DNA from 3 places in the Kribbella sp. NPDC004138 genome. Region 1 is predicted to be linked to each of the others. Evidence: riboswitches for the same ligand, from Rfam matches in the RefSeq annotation. Region 1 holds a riboswitch; each other region holds the start of a gene.
The links. A riboswitch is a leader RNA that binds a small molecule or an ion and turns the genes downstream of it on or off. The one in region 1 is predicted to bind cobalamin.
Positions count from the first base shown of each region.

Region 1 (3,270 bases):
GGTCGCCGACCACGCGACCCACCTCGGTGATGGCCCGTCCGCGCCGGCCGGCGACCCCGGCGCCGGCGCTCTGCACGCTCAGCAGACGGGCCTTGTAGGGCTCGGAGGCGCCCACAACCTCGCCACTCGGTGCGGAACCCGCGACCGCCTCGTCGCCATCCGAAGATGCGCCCGAAGGCGTGCCGTCACGGAGGTGATCCGAGTCCACCTCGGCCGACCGGTTCGCCGGGTCACCCTGGTCGGAAGGACTCACGCCGTCCTGGCAACCGTCCGAACCCTGTCCGCCCGGACCCGGGTCGTCCGGGTGGGGTGGGTCGTCGTCGGGGTCGGTGGGTGGGGTGCTGTTGTTGATGGCCTCTTCCAGCTGCTGGTCGTCCAGGCCGGGGGCGTCGAAGGGGTTCCGGCGGCGGCGGTGCGGCAGGGCGAGTTTGGCGGCGGCGCGGACGTCGTCGACCTCGACGACGGTGCGGCCGGACCACGCGGCGTGGGCGACCGCGGTGCGGGCGGTGACCAGGTCGGCGCGCATCCCGTCGACGTCGAACGACGCGCAGATCTCGGCGATCTGGCGGAGCGCGGAGTCGGTGAGGATCACCTCGGGCAGCAGGTCGCGCGCCTTCACGATCCGCTCGGCCAGTTCCCGCTGCGGGCCGTCGTGCCGGGCCGTGAAAGTCTCCGGGTCCGCCTCGTAGGTGAGCCGCGCGCGCATCACCTCCACGCGGACGGCGGGATCCCGGCTGGCGACCACGTCGACGGTCAGCCCGAACCGGTCGAGGAGCTGCGGCCGCAGCTCGCCCTCCTCCGGGTTCATCGTGCCGACGAGCACGAACCGCGCCGGGTGCGTGACCGAGACGCCGTCGCGCTCGACCGTCGCCCGCCCCATCGCGGCGGCGTCCAGGAGTACGTCGACCAGGTGATCGTGGAGCAGGTTGACCTCGTCGACGTACAGCAGTCCGCGATGCGCCGCGGCGAGCAGCCCGGGCTCGTACGCGGTGACGCCCTCGGCGAGCGCCTTCTCCAGGTGCAGCGAGCCCAGCACCCGGTCCTCGGTCGCGCCGACCGGCAGCTCGACCAGCCGCGCTGCCCGCACGGACCGCTCCCCGGTGTGCGGACCGTCCGGGCAGGCGGGATCCGGGTGGTCGGGATCGCACGAGAACCGGCAGCCGGCGACGACGTCCACGGGCGGCAGGACCTCGGTGAGAGCGCGGACGGCGGTCGACTTCGCCGTCCCCTTCTCGCCGCGGATCAGCACCCCGCCGATGGCCGGCGAGATCGCCGCCAGGATCAGCGCGAGCTGGAGATCGTCCATCCCGACGATCGCGGTGAACGGGAAGCTGGTCGAACGCACGGACCGCATCGGCGGTGGATCCCTTTCGTCGAGCGGGTGTCCACGCCCGCTACGGCACTGGTACGCCGGCAGCCCGGCGGACGACCGCGGATGTCCTGGCTTCCAGGGATCAGACCCTGGTCACAGTGGCGGGACCGCCCCGGACTCCCAGCACGCTGGTCACCGGTGTTCCTCCACACTCGTCGGCCCGATCATGGCACACCCGCGCGCCCCACAACGCACCCCGGTCACGTGGTCCTCACCACGTACGGCTTCAGCGGGTCAGGCGTTTGGCGAGCGCTGTCGCGGCTGCGTCGTCCCTGACCTCGCGGATGCCGACGATCGGTGTGACGGTGACGAAACCGTCGGCGAGGAACGCCTCGTCGGTGCCCGGGACCGGGGTGGCCTGGGTGCGCTCGACGACGATCATCGGCTCGCCCGTCGGAGCGGTCGCACCGACCAGCCGGGTACGCCGGGGCACGGCCAGCGACGCGTGCCGGACGCCGGCCAGCTGTTCCAGCGGGCGGTCCGGGACGTTGATCGTCAGCACCGTCCCGCCCGGCTCGTCCGCGATCCACCCGAGCGCCTCACCGGCGATCGTCGCCGCGGTCGGCCAGTGCGCCGGGTTCTCGGAGTCGATGCTGACGGCGACCGCCGACGTACCGGTCTCGGCCGCGGTCAGCGCCGCCGCGACGGTGCCCGAGTGGAAAATCGACACGCCGATGTTCAGCCCGCGGTTGATGCCCGACAGCACCAGGTCCGGCGTCGGCCCGAACGAACCGGCCTGCGCCATCGTCACCGCCTGCGCCGGAGTGCCCTCGATGCCGATGAACGTGACGCCGTTCTCCACGTCGGATGCGGTCCGGACCGGCCGCCCGACCATCCCCGCGCGGGCCGATCCGACGCCGCTCTCGTCGAGCATCGGGGCCACCACGAGTACGTCGTACCCGAGCTCGGCGATCGCCGGCGCGAGCGCCCGGATGCCTGGAGCGCGGTAACCGTCGTCGTTCGTGATCAGGACTCGCGGCATGTCCCTACCCAATCAGGCGCGGTCCTCGATGTCACCTTCCGTCTCAAGGACTGCGTTGCGTAGCGTCTCGAGCGCTTCCGCCGACGGCTCCGCCCACAGGCCGCGCTGGGCGGCCTCGAGGAGGCGCTCCGCGATGCCGTGCCGCGCCCACGGGTTCGACGTCCGGAAGAACTCGGCCATCTCCGGATCGGCGACGTACTGCGTGGTCAGCGACTCGTACATCCAGTCGTCGACCACACCCGCGGTCGCGTCGTACCCGAACAGGTAGTCGACCGTCGCGGCCATCTCGAACGCGCCCTTGTACCCGTGCCGCCGCATCGCGGCCATCCACCGCGGGTTCACCACGCGGGCCCGGAAGACCCGCTTGGCCTCCTCCTCGAGCGTCCGGGTCTTCACCTGCGCGGGGACCGCGGAGTCGCCGACGTACGCCTTCGGGTTGGCGCCGGTGAGGTGCCGGACCATCGCGACCATGCCGCCGTGGTACTGGAAGTAGTCGTCGGAGTCCATGATGTCGTGCTCGCGGGTGTCCGCGTTCTTCGCCGCCACCTGGATCCGGGCGTACGCGCGCTCCATCGAGCCGCGGGCCTCGGCGCCGTCCAGGTCCTTGCCGTACGCGTACCCGCCCCACACCGCGTAAACCTCGGCCAGCTCGGCGTCGGTGCGCCAGTTCCGGGCGTCGACGAGCGGCAGCAGGCCGGCGCCGTACGACCCGGGCTTGGAGCCGAACACGCGGGCCGTCGCCTGCCGTACGTCGTTGCCCGCCGCAACATCGGTGTCCACGTGCGCCTTGAGGAAGTTGTCCGCCGGCGACTCGTCGAGGGCGGCGACCGTACGGACCGCCTCGTCGAGCAGCGCGACGACATGCGGGAAGGCGTCCCGGAAGAAGCCGGAGATCCGGATCGTCACGTCGATCCGC
Region 1 covers NZ_JBSGFZ010000005.1:255,612-258,881, forward strand. Annotated here, with positions in the region: gene ACWEOO_RS09095 (putative cobaltochelatase) at 1-1,354, opposite strand, end outside; cobalamin riboswitch at 1,414-1,541, opposite strand; gene surE (5'/3'-nucleotidase SurE) at 1,599-2,354, opposite strand; gene cobN (cobaltochelatase subunit CobN) at 2,367-3,270, opposite strand, start outside.

Region 2 (3,270 bases), on a different contig from region 1:
GTCGGGTCGTCGCACATCGAAGGCCTCGTCGTCGGTGCGCGCCGGCTGCTGAAGGCCGACGTACTGCGCGACCGCGTGCACGACGTGACCGCCGAGGAGGTCCTCGGTGCGGTGGACGCGATGACGTGGGTGACCGAGTCGGTTCAGGCCGGCGACAAGCTCGAGGTCGAGCACCTGCTCGAGGCGCATCGCCGGCTGATGGCGCACTCGCCGACCCCGGAGTACGGCGGCGAGATCCGCTACCTGCAGAACTGGATAGGCGGCCGCTCCCCCGCCGAGGCCTACTACGTGCCGCCGCCGGCCCAGCTGATCCCGGACCTGCTCGCGGATCTGATGACGTTCGTGCGCGAGTCAGCGCTGCCGGTGCTGGCCAAGACCGCGATCGCGCACGCGCAGTTCGAGACGATCCACCCCTTCGCCGACGGCAACGGCCGCACCGGCCGTGCGCTGATCCACCTGATCCTCCGCGCCGACGGGCTGGTCACGCGCACCGTGCCGCCGGTCTCGCTCGCACTCGCCACCCACGCCGCGGAGTACGTCGACACTCTGACCGCATTCCGGTACGTCGGACGCGCGACGACCGCGAAGGCCCGCGCGGCCGCGAACCCGTGGTTGCGGATGTTCGCGACCGCCTGCACGCACGCGACCGCCGAGGCCGCGCGCTTCGAGCAGACCGCCGCCGACCTGAAAGCTGCCTGGCGGGAGCGCGCGGACCCGGTGCGGGCCGGCTCCGCGGCCGAGCTGCTGATCGAGGCGCTGCCGGCCGCGCCGGTCCTCACCCTCGCCGCCGCGGCTCAGCTCATCGACCGCTCGCAACAGGCCGCGAACCAGGGCCTGGCCCGGCTGGTCGAGGCGGGCATCCTGCGCGAGATCACGGACGGGCGCCGCAACCGCGTCTACGAGGCGCCGGAGCTGATCGACGCCTTCACGCTGCTGGAGCGCCGGTTCGCGAGCCCGGCCGCGGACACCCGGGTCGAGCCGCCTAGCAGACCGGTCCCGTCGAGGCCACGACCGACACACTAGGTGGTTTGACTTTCCGGTCGCGATCGAGCAAGAATTCGAACACATGTTCGATCGTACAGGGGAGTTGTGATGCCGGAGGCGTTCGACTGGGACATCCTGCACCGGCCGTCGGCGATGGCGATGGTCCGCGGACAACTCGGCTTCAGCTGGATGGTGCTGTCCGGACGACTCGCCCAACTGACCGACGAGCAGTACTTCTGGCGACCGAGCAGCGAAGCGCTCACCGTCGTCCGGCGGCACTATGCCGGGCAGTTCCGCGCGCTCGGCTCCGGCGAGTGGGTCGCGCAGTGGCCCGCCGAGCCGGACCATCGCGGGCCACGCACGATCGCGTGGCTGATCGCGCACCTGACCGAGATGTTCTTCGAGCGCTGGGAGTGGACGTTCGGCGAGAGCCGGCAGGGGCGTGACGACATCACCCTGCACGGCAACGCCCAAGACGCGGTGGCCTGGCTGACCCACTGGGTCGAGGCCTGGCAGGACGCGATCGCCGCCCTGGACGAGGACGAGGCGATGACGGTCGGCCTGAGCCAGGCGAACGAACTGGACGCCTCCGAGCCGTTCGGCCACGTCATCCTCCGGCTGAACCGTGAGCTGATCCATCACGGCTCCGAGATCATGACTCTGCAGGACCTCTACGCGGTCGCGGCGTGAGGACCACAACATGTGCGACACGCGGCATGGCGCTACCACAAGATCTAGGAGACTCCGCCTAGCATCACTACTGCTGGTGGTTCGGGGCGATCCACACCACAAGATGTTGATCGTCCCGGGGCAACAGGGGAATCCGGTGCAACTCCGGAGCTGCCCCGCAACGGTGAGCGGACACGCTGTCGAACGGTGCCCGCGAGTCCGGATACCTGCCACCGGCGCGTGCACCGCCGGTGCACGCGGTCCGAGATCTCGCGGGTGGATCGCAGGGCGTGACGGCGGTGTTCCCGGCCGGTGCCGCCGGTCCCGTCGTGCGTCCGCTCGCGTGGTCCCGGGTCTCCGAACTCTCCTGGAGCACACACCTGTGACCATTGCTTCCTCATCGGCTGCGGCCACCGCAGACCTCCGGACGGAGCTCACCGTCGTCCGCCGCGACGGCAGCAGCACACCGTTCGACGCCACCAAGATCTCCGTCGCCATGACCAAGGCCTTCCTCGCCGTCGAGGGCTCCGAGGCCGGCGGCACGCACCGGGTCCGCGATCTGGTGACCGACCTGACCGGCCGGGTCGTCACCGCCCTGACCAGCCGCGGCGCCAGCGCCCGCAGCGTGCAGGTCGAAGACATCCAGGACCAGGTCGAGCTGGCGCTGATGCGCGCCGGCGAGCACCAGGTCGCCCGCGCCTACGTCCTGTATCGCGAGGAGCGGACCAAGGCGCGCACTCCCGCCGACGCGGCGGGTGTCACCGAGCCTCCGCCGCTCACCGTCCGTGCGGCCGACGGCAGCCGGGCGACGCTCGACGTCGACCGGCTCCGGGTGGTCGTCGCCGAGGCCGCCGCCGGACTCGACGCCGTCGACCCCGAGAAGATCCTGAACGAGACGCTCGGCGCCTGCTACGACGGCATCGCCGAGCACGAGGTCGAGCTCGCCCTCGTCATGGCCGCCCGGGCGTCTGTCGAGACCGAGCCGCAGTACAGCTACGCCGCGTCCCGCCTGCTGCTGGACCAGATCCGCCGCGAGGCGCTCGGCCGTGTCCACGGCGAGCCCCGTCAGGCCAGCCAAGCCGACATGACCGCCGCGTACGCCGACTACTTCCCGCGCTACATCCAGGTCGGCATCGACGCCGGGCAGCTCGACCCCGAGCTCGGCCGCTTCGACCTTGCCCGGCTCGCGGCGGCGATCAAGCCCGACGCCGATCTGAACTTCACCTTCCTCAGTCTGCAGACCCTGTACGACCGCTACCTGCTGCACCTCGGCAAAGTGCGCTACGAGTTGCCGCAGGCGTTCTTCCTCCGGGTCGCGATGGGGATGGCGCTGCGCGAGGACGACCGCGACGCACGGGCGATCGAGTTCTACGAACTGCTCAGCTCGTTCCGCTTCATGTCCTCGACGCCGACCCTGTTCAACTCCGGCACCACGCGGCCCCAGTTGTCGTCCTGCTTCCTCACCACCGTTGACGACGACCTGTCCGGCATCTTCACCGGCATCCGCAACAACGCCCTCCTCGCCAAGTACTCCGGCGGCCTCGGCAACGACTGGACGCCGGTCCGCGGCATCGGCGCCCACATCCGCGGCACCAACGGCGAGTCCCAAGGCGTCGT
Region 2 covers NZ_JBSGFZ010000007.1:132,958-136,227, reverse strand. Annotated here, with positions in the region: gene ACWEOO_RS11835 (Fic family protein) at 1-1,023, shown strand, start outside; gene ACWEOO_RS11830 (DinB family protein) at 1,093-1,674, shown strand; cobalamin riboswitch at 1,735-1,902, shown strand; gene ACWEOO_RS11825 (ribonucleoside-diphosphate reductase subunit alpha) at 2,036-3,270, shown strand, end outside.
Region 2: another riboswitch for cobalamin. It lies ahead of ACWEOO_RS11825 (ribonucleoside-diphosphate reductase subunit alpha); the one in region 1 lies ahead of ACWEOO_RS09095 (putative cobaltochelatase).

Region 3 (3,270 bases), on a different contig from region 1:
GCGTCCACGACGTACAGGACGATCGCGCGGACGATCGCCGGGTGGACGACCACGACCGCCGAGCCGTGGTCCCGCGCCGCGACGTCGCCCAGCCAGTCGGCGACCCTGGCGATCACGTCGTTCTCGGTTTCGCCGTTCGGTGTCGCGGTGTGCGGCCGATCCAGCCACGCCGCAACGCCCGACGGATCGGACGCGAGCAATTCCTCCAGCCCGCGTCCGGCCCAGTCGCCGTATTCGCGATCGCGCAACGCCGGCTCCACCACCGGGTCGAGCCCGAGCGCCGCCGCCGTGCGTACGGCGGCCCGCTCCGGACCGGCGTACGCCGCATCCGCGGCCACTTTCAACTCGCGCGCCGTCTCGACACTCGCCCGATCCGGCTCGGCGTCACCACCGAGCACGAGTCCACGCAGCGCAGGCGTCAAGGCGTGCGCGACCAAGGTCAACCCCGTCACATCGCTACCTTTTCTCGGGCCGGCCGGCGGTCCACCGCGACCGCATACCCGAGTCCGAGCAGGAGCCACAGCGTCGCCTGCGTACCGAGCGAGGCGAACCGGAACTGCCACAGCAGCGTAGCGGGGAACGACTCCGGAACCTCGTTGATCCGCGGCAGAATCAGGTACGCCGCCACGACGGTGACGACCAGCCCGGCGACACCGCCCGCGAGCCGGGCGACCTCGCCGTACCGCGCCGCCCACCGGGACAGCGCGACACCGGCCCAGACCGCCAGCAGGCCGATCACCAGCGTCAGCAGATACGTGACGGTCCGCTTGGTGATCGTCTCCGGATCACCGACCGCGGGCGGGTTCGGCGGGTACTTGAGGAACGGGACCAGTACGACGCCGACGAAACCGGCCGCGGCGAGTCCGAGCGCGGCGTACGCGTCGTTGCCGGTGCCGAGCTTGCGGCGCAGCAGCGTGTACGCGACGGCGAACAGACCGCCGAGCGCCACGCCGTACAAGCTGGTCGCGAGGAACAGACCGGCCTTCTGGCCTTCGCGGCTGACCAGCGGTTCTTCCCCGTGGTCGTCGCCGTGCTCATGGGCCTGGTCATGGTCATGGGAGTGCGCGGCACCGGCCTCTTCGATCGCGATCGCCGCGTCGACACGCGACTCGCCCAGCGCGTAGGCGAACGATCCGGCCAGCAGGCCGGCGAAGAGTCCGACGATCAGTCCGCGCACCAGGAGCTGTCCGAAGGTGCGCATCTGATCTAGTGGCAGGGCACGCCGAGCAGATGCCGACCGTCGTGCATCAGCTCGTGCAGGAACATCCCCGAACGAGACACCGCACCCTGGTCGAACCCGACCAGATACGCGAGCAGCAACATCAGGCCGACGCTGAGCAGCGCGACGGCGAGGAGCCTGGGAGAAAGAGCCGGTACGGCGACCGAGCGGGCAGGAGCTGCCATCTGAACTGAACCTCCTGGGGAAGTGCGCGTCCCCTTCGAAAGGCTGCGATGCCCGAGCGTCCTGACTTACGAGCCGAAACTCGATCACAGTGGCGCGGCCGCGCCGGATTCGCACCGGCTTCCCTCATGGCACCGCAGGTTGACCCTCGAACCGTAAGGTCCCCACCAACCCCCGGTCAACGCACCCCGGCGCGCCGGTGACCAATCCCACCTGCGCACCCCGGGGCCACGCGGCGCAGGTACGACCAGCCACGCGTTCCGGCCGGGGTCGTCGAGTCGTGGAGATTGGCGGTGAGAACGGACCGATATCCACGACTCGGCGCAGGGCCCGGGAGCCAAACGCCACGACTCGGGGTCGAAGGCCGCGACCAGCCAGAAGCCGACTCGACACCCGCGCCAAGCGGGGCGGGTCGGAGCGCGCGAAGCAAGTGCGCTGAGGGGCCCCGTGACGAAGTAAGCACCTGCGGAGTGCGGGTGGGGCGGCTTATCCTGAGCGGCATGCCGTCCGCTCATCATCTGGTCGCGTTTGCGATCACCGCGCTGATCATCATCGTCGTGCCGGGCCCCAGTGTGCTGTTCATCGTCGGTCGCGCCTTGGCGGTCGGGCGGCGGGAAGCCGTGTTGACGATGGTGGGGAACACGCTCGGCGCCGCGATTCTGCTCGGGGCGGTGTCGCTCGGGCTGGGGACGTTGATTGCGGCGAGCGCGGTCGCGCTCACGGTGGTGAAGCTGGCGGGTGCGGCGTACCTGATCTATCTCGGCGTGCAGGCGTTCCGGTCGCGGAAGTCGCTGGTCGAGGCGATGCGGGGTACGGCGAAGCCGAGCACGACGCGTCGGACGATCCGGCAGGGGTTCCTGGTCGGGGTGACGAACGCAAAGACGGCGGTGTTCTTCGCGGCGGTGCTGCCGCAGTTCGTGGACAAGGGCGCGGCTGCGCCGGCGTGGGCTCAGATCCTGGTGCTCGGCACGATCTTCATCCTGATCGCGCTCTGCTCGGACAGTGTCTGGGCGTTCGTGGCCGGTACGGCGCGGGAGTGGTTCGCGCGGTCGCCGCGCCGGCTCGAGCTCGTCGGCGGCACCGGCGGCCTGATGATCATCGGCCTCGGCGCCAGCATCGCGGTCACCGGCTCGAAGGAATAGCCGTACGCCGTCCTGCCGGGACGCCGAGCAGTGCGAGCAGCGCCGGGAGACCGAATGCGACCAGGTACGCCGTCATCGCGGAATGTGGCTCCAGCGCCGCGAACAACGACCCGCCGATCGCGAGGATCGTTGCGGTCGACAACGAGTCGCTGAGCTGCAGGGCCGAGCTGTTGGCGCCCTGCTCGTCGCGCTCGGAGTACTCCAGCACCAGCACGGACAGCGTCGGGAACACGGTCCCCATCCCGAGGCCGGTCAGGCTCCAGCCGAGGATGCCGACCAGCACCGGTACGTGCGGGTCGAGCGTCAGCGCCGCGGTCACGATGCCGAGCAGGATCGCGAGCATGCCCGCCTGCAGGAAGACCGCGTGTGAGAACGGCTGGTTCGGCCGGCCGCGGTACCACGACGCAGCGCTCCAGCTCAGCGCGCTGACCGTCAGGACGAGTCCGGCGAGCGCCGGCGACAGGCCGCGTTCGCGGGTGAGCATCAACGGCAGGAACACCTCGGCGCCGAACCCGGCCGCCGCGACGAGACCGCGCAGCGCGATCACCGACGGCAGCCCGCGCCCGAAGGCGAAGGTCCCGGACGGCAGCAGCCGCGGACCGAACGCGATCACCCCGGCCAGACCGATCGCCAGCAGTGCCAGCTGTACGGCGCCACGCTGCTGCCCGCCGTAGTGCAGCAGGCCGACACCGACCGCGGCCGCGATCGCCCACAGCGCCCGCTTGT
Region 3 covers NZ_JBSGFZ010000017.1:57,328-60,597, reverse strand. Annotated here, with positions in the region: gene ACWEOO_RS23845 (histidine phosphatase family protein) at 1-452, opposite strand, end outside; gene ACWEOO_RS23840 (CbtA family protein) at 449-1,201, opposite strand; gene ACWEOO_RS23835 (CbtB domain-containing protein) at 1,207-1,404, opposite strand; adenosylcobalamin (AdoCbl) riboswitch at 1,449-1,541, opposite strand; gene ACWEOO_RS23830 (LysE family translocator) at 1,903-2,544, shown strand; gene ACWEOO_RS23825 (MFS transporter) at 2,525-3,270, opposite strand, start outside.
Region 3: another riboswitch for cobalamin. It lies ahead of ACWEOO_RS23835 (CbtB domain-containing protein); the one in region 1 lies ahead of ACWEOO_RS09095 (putative cobaltochelatase).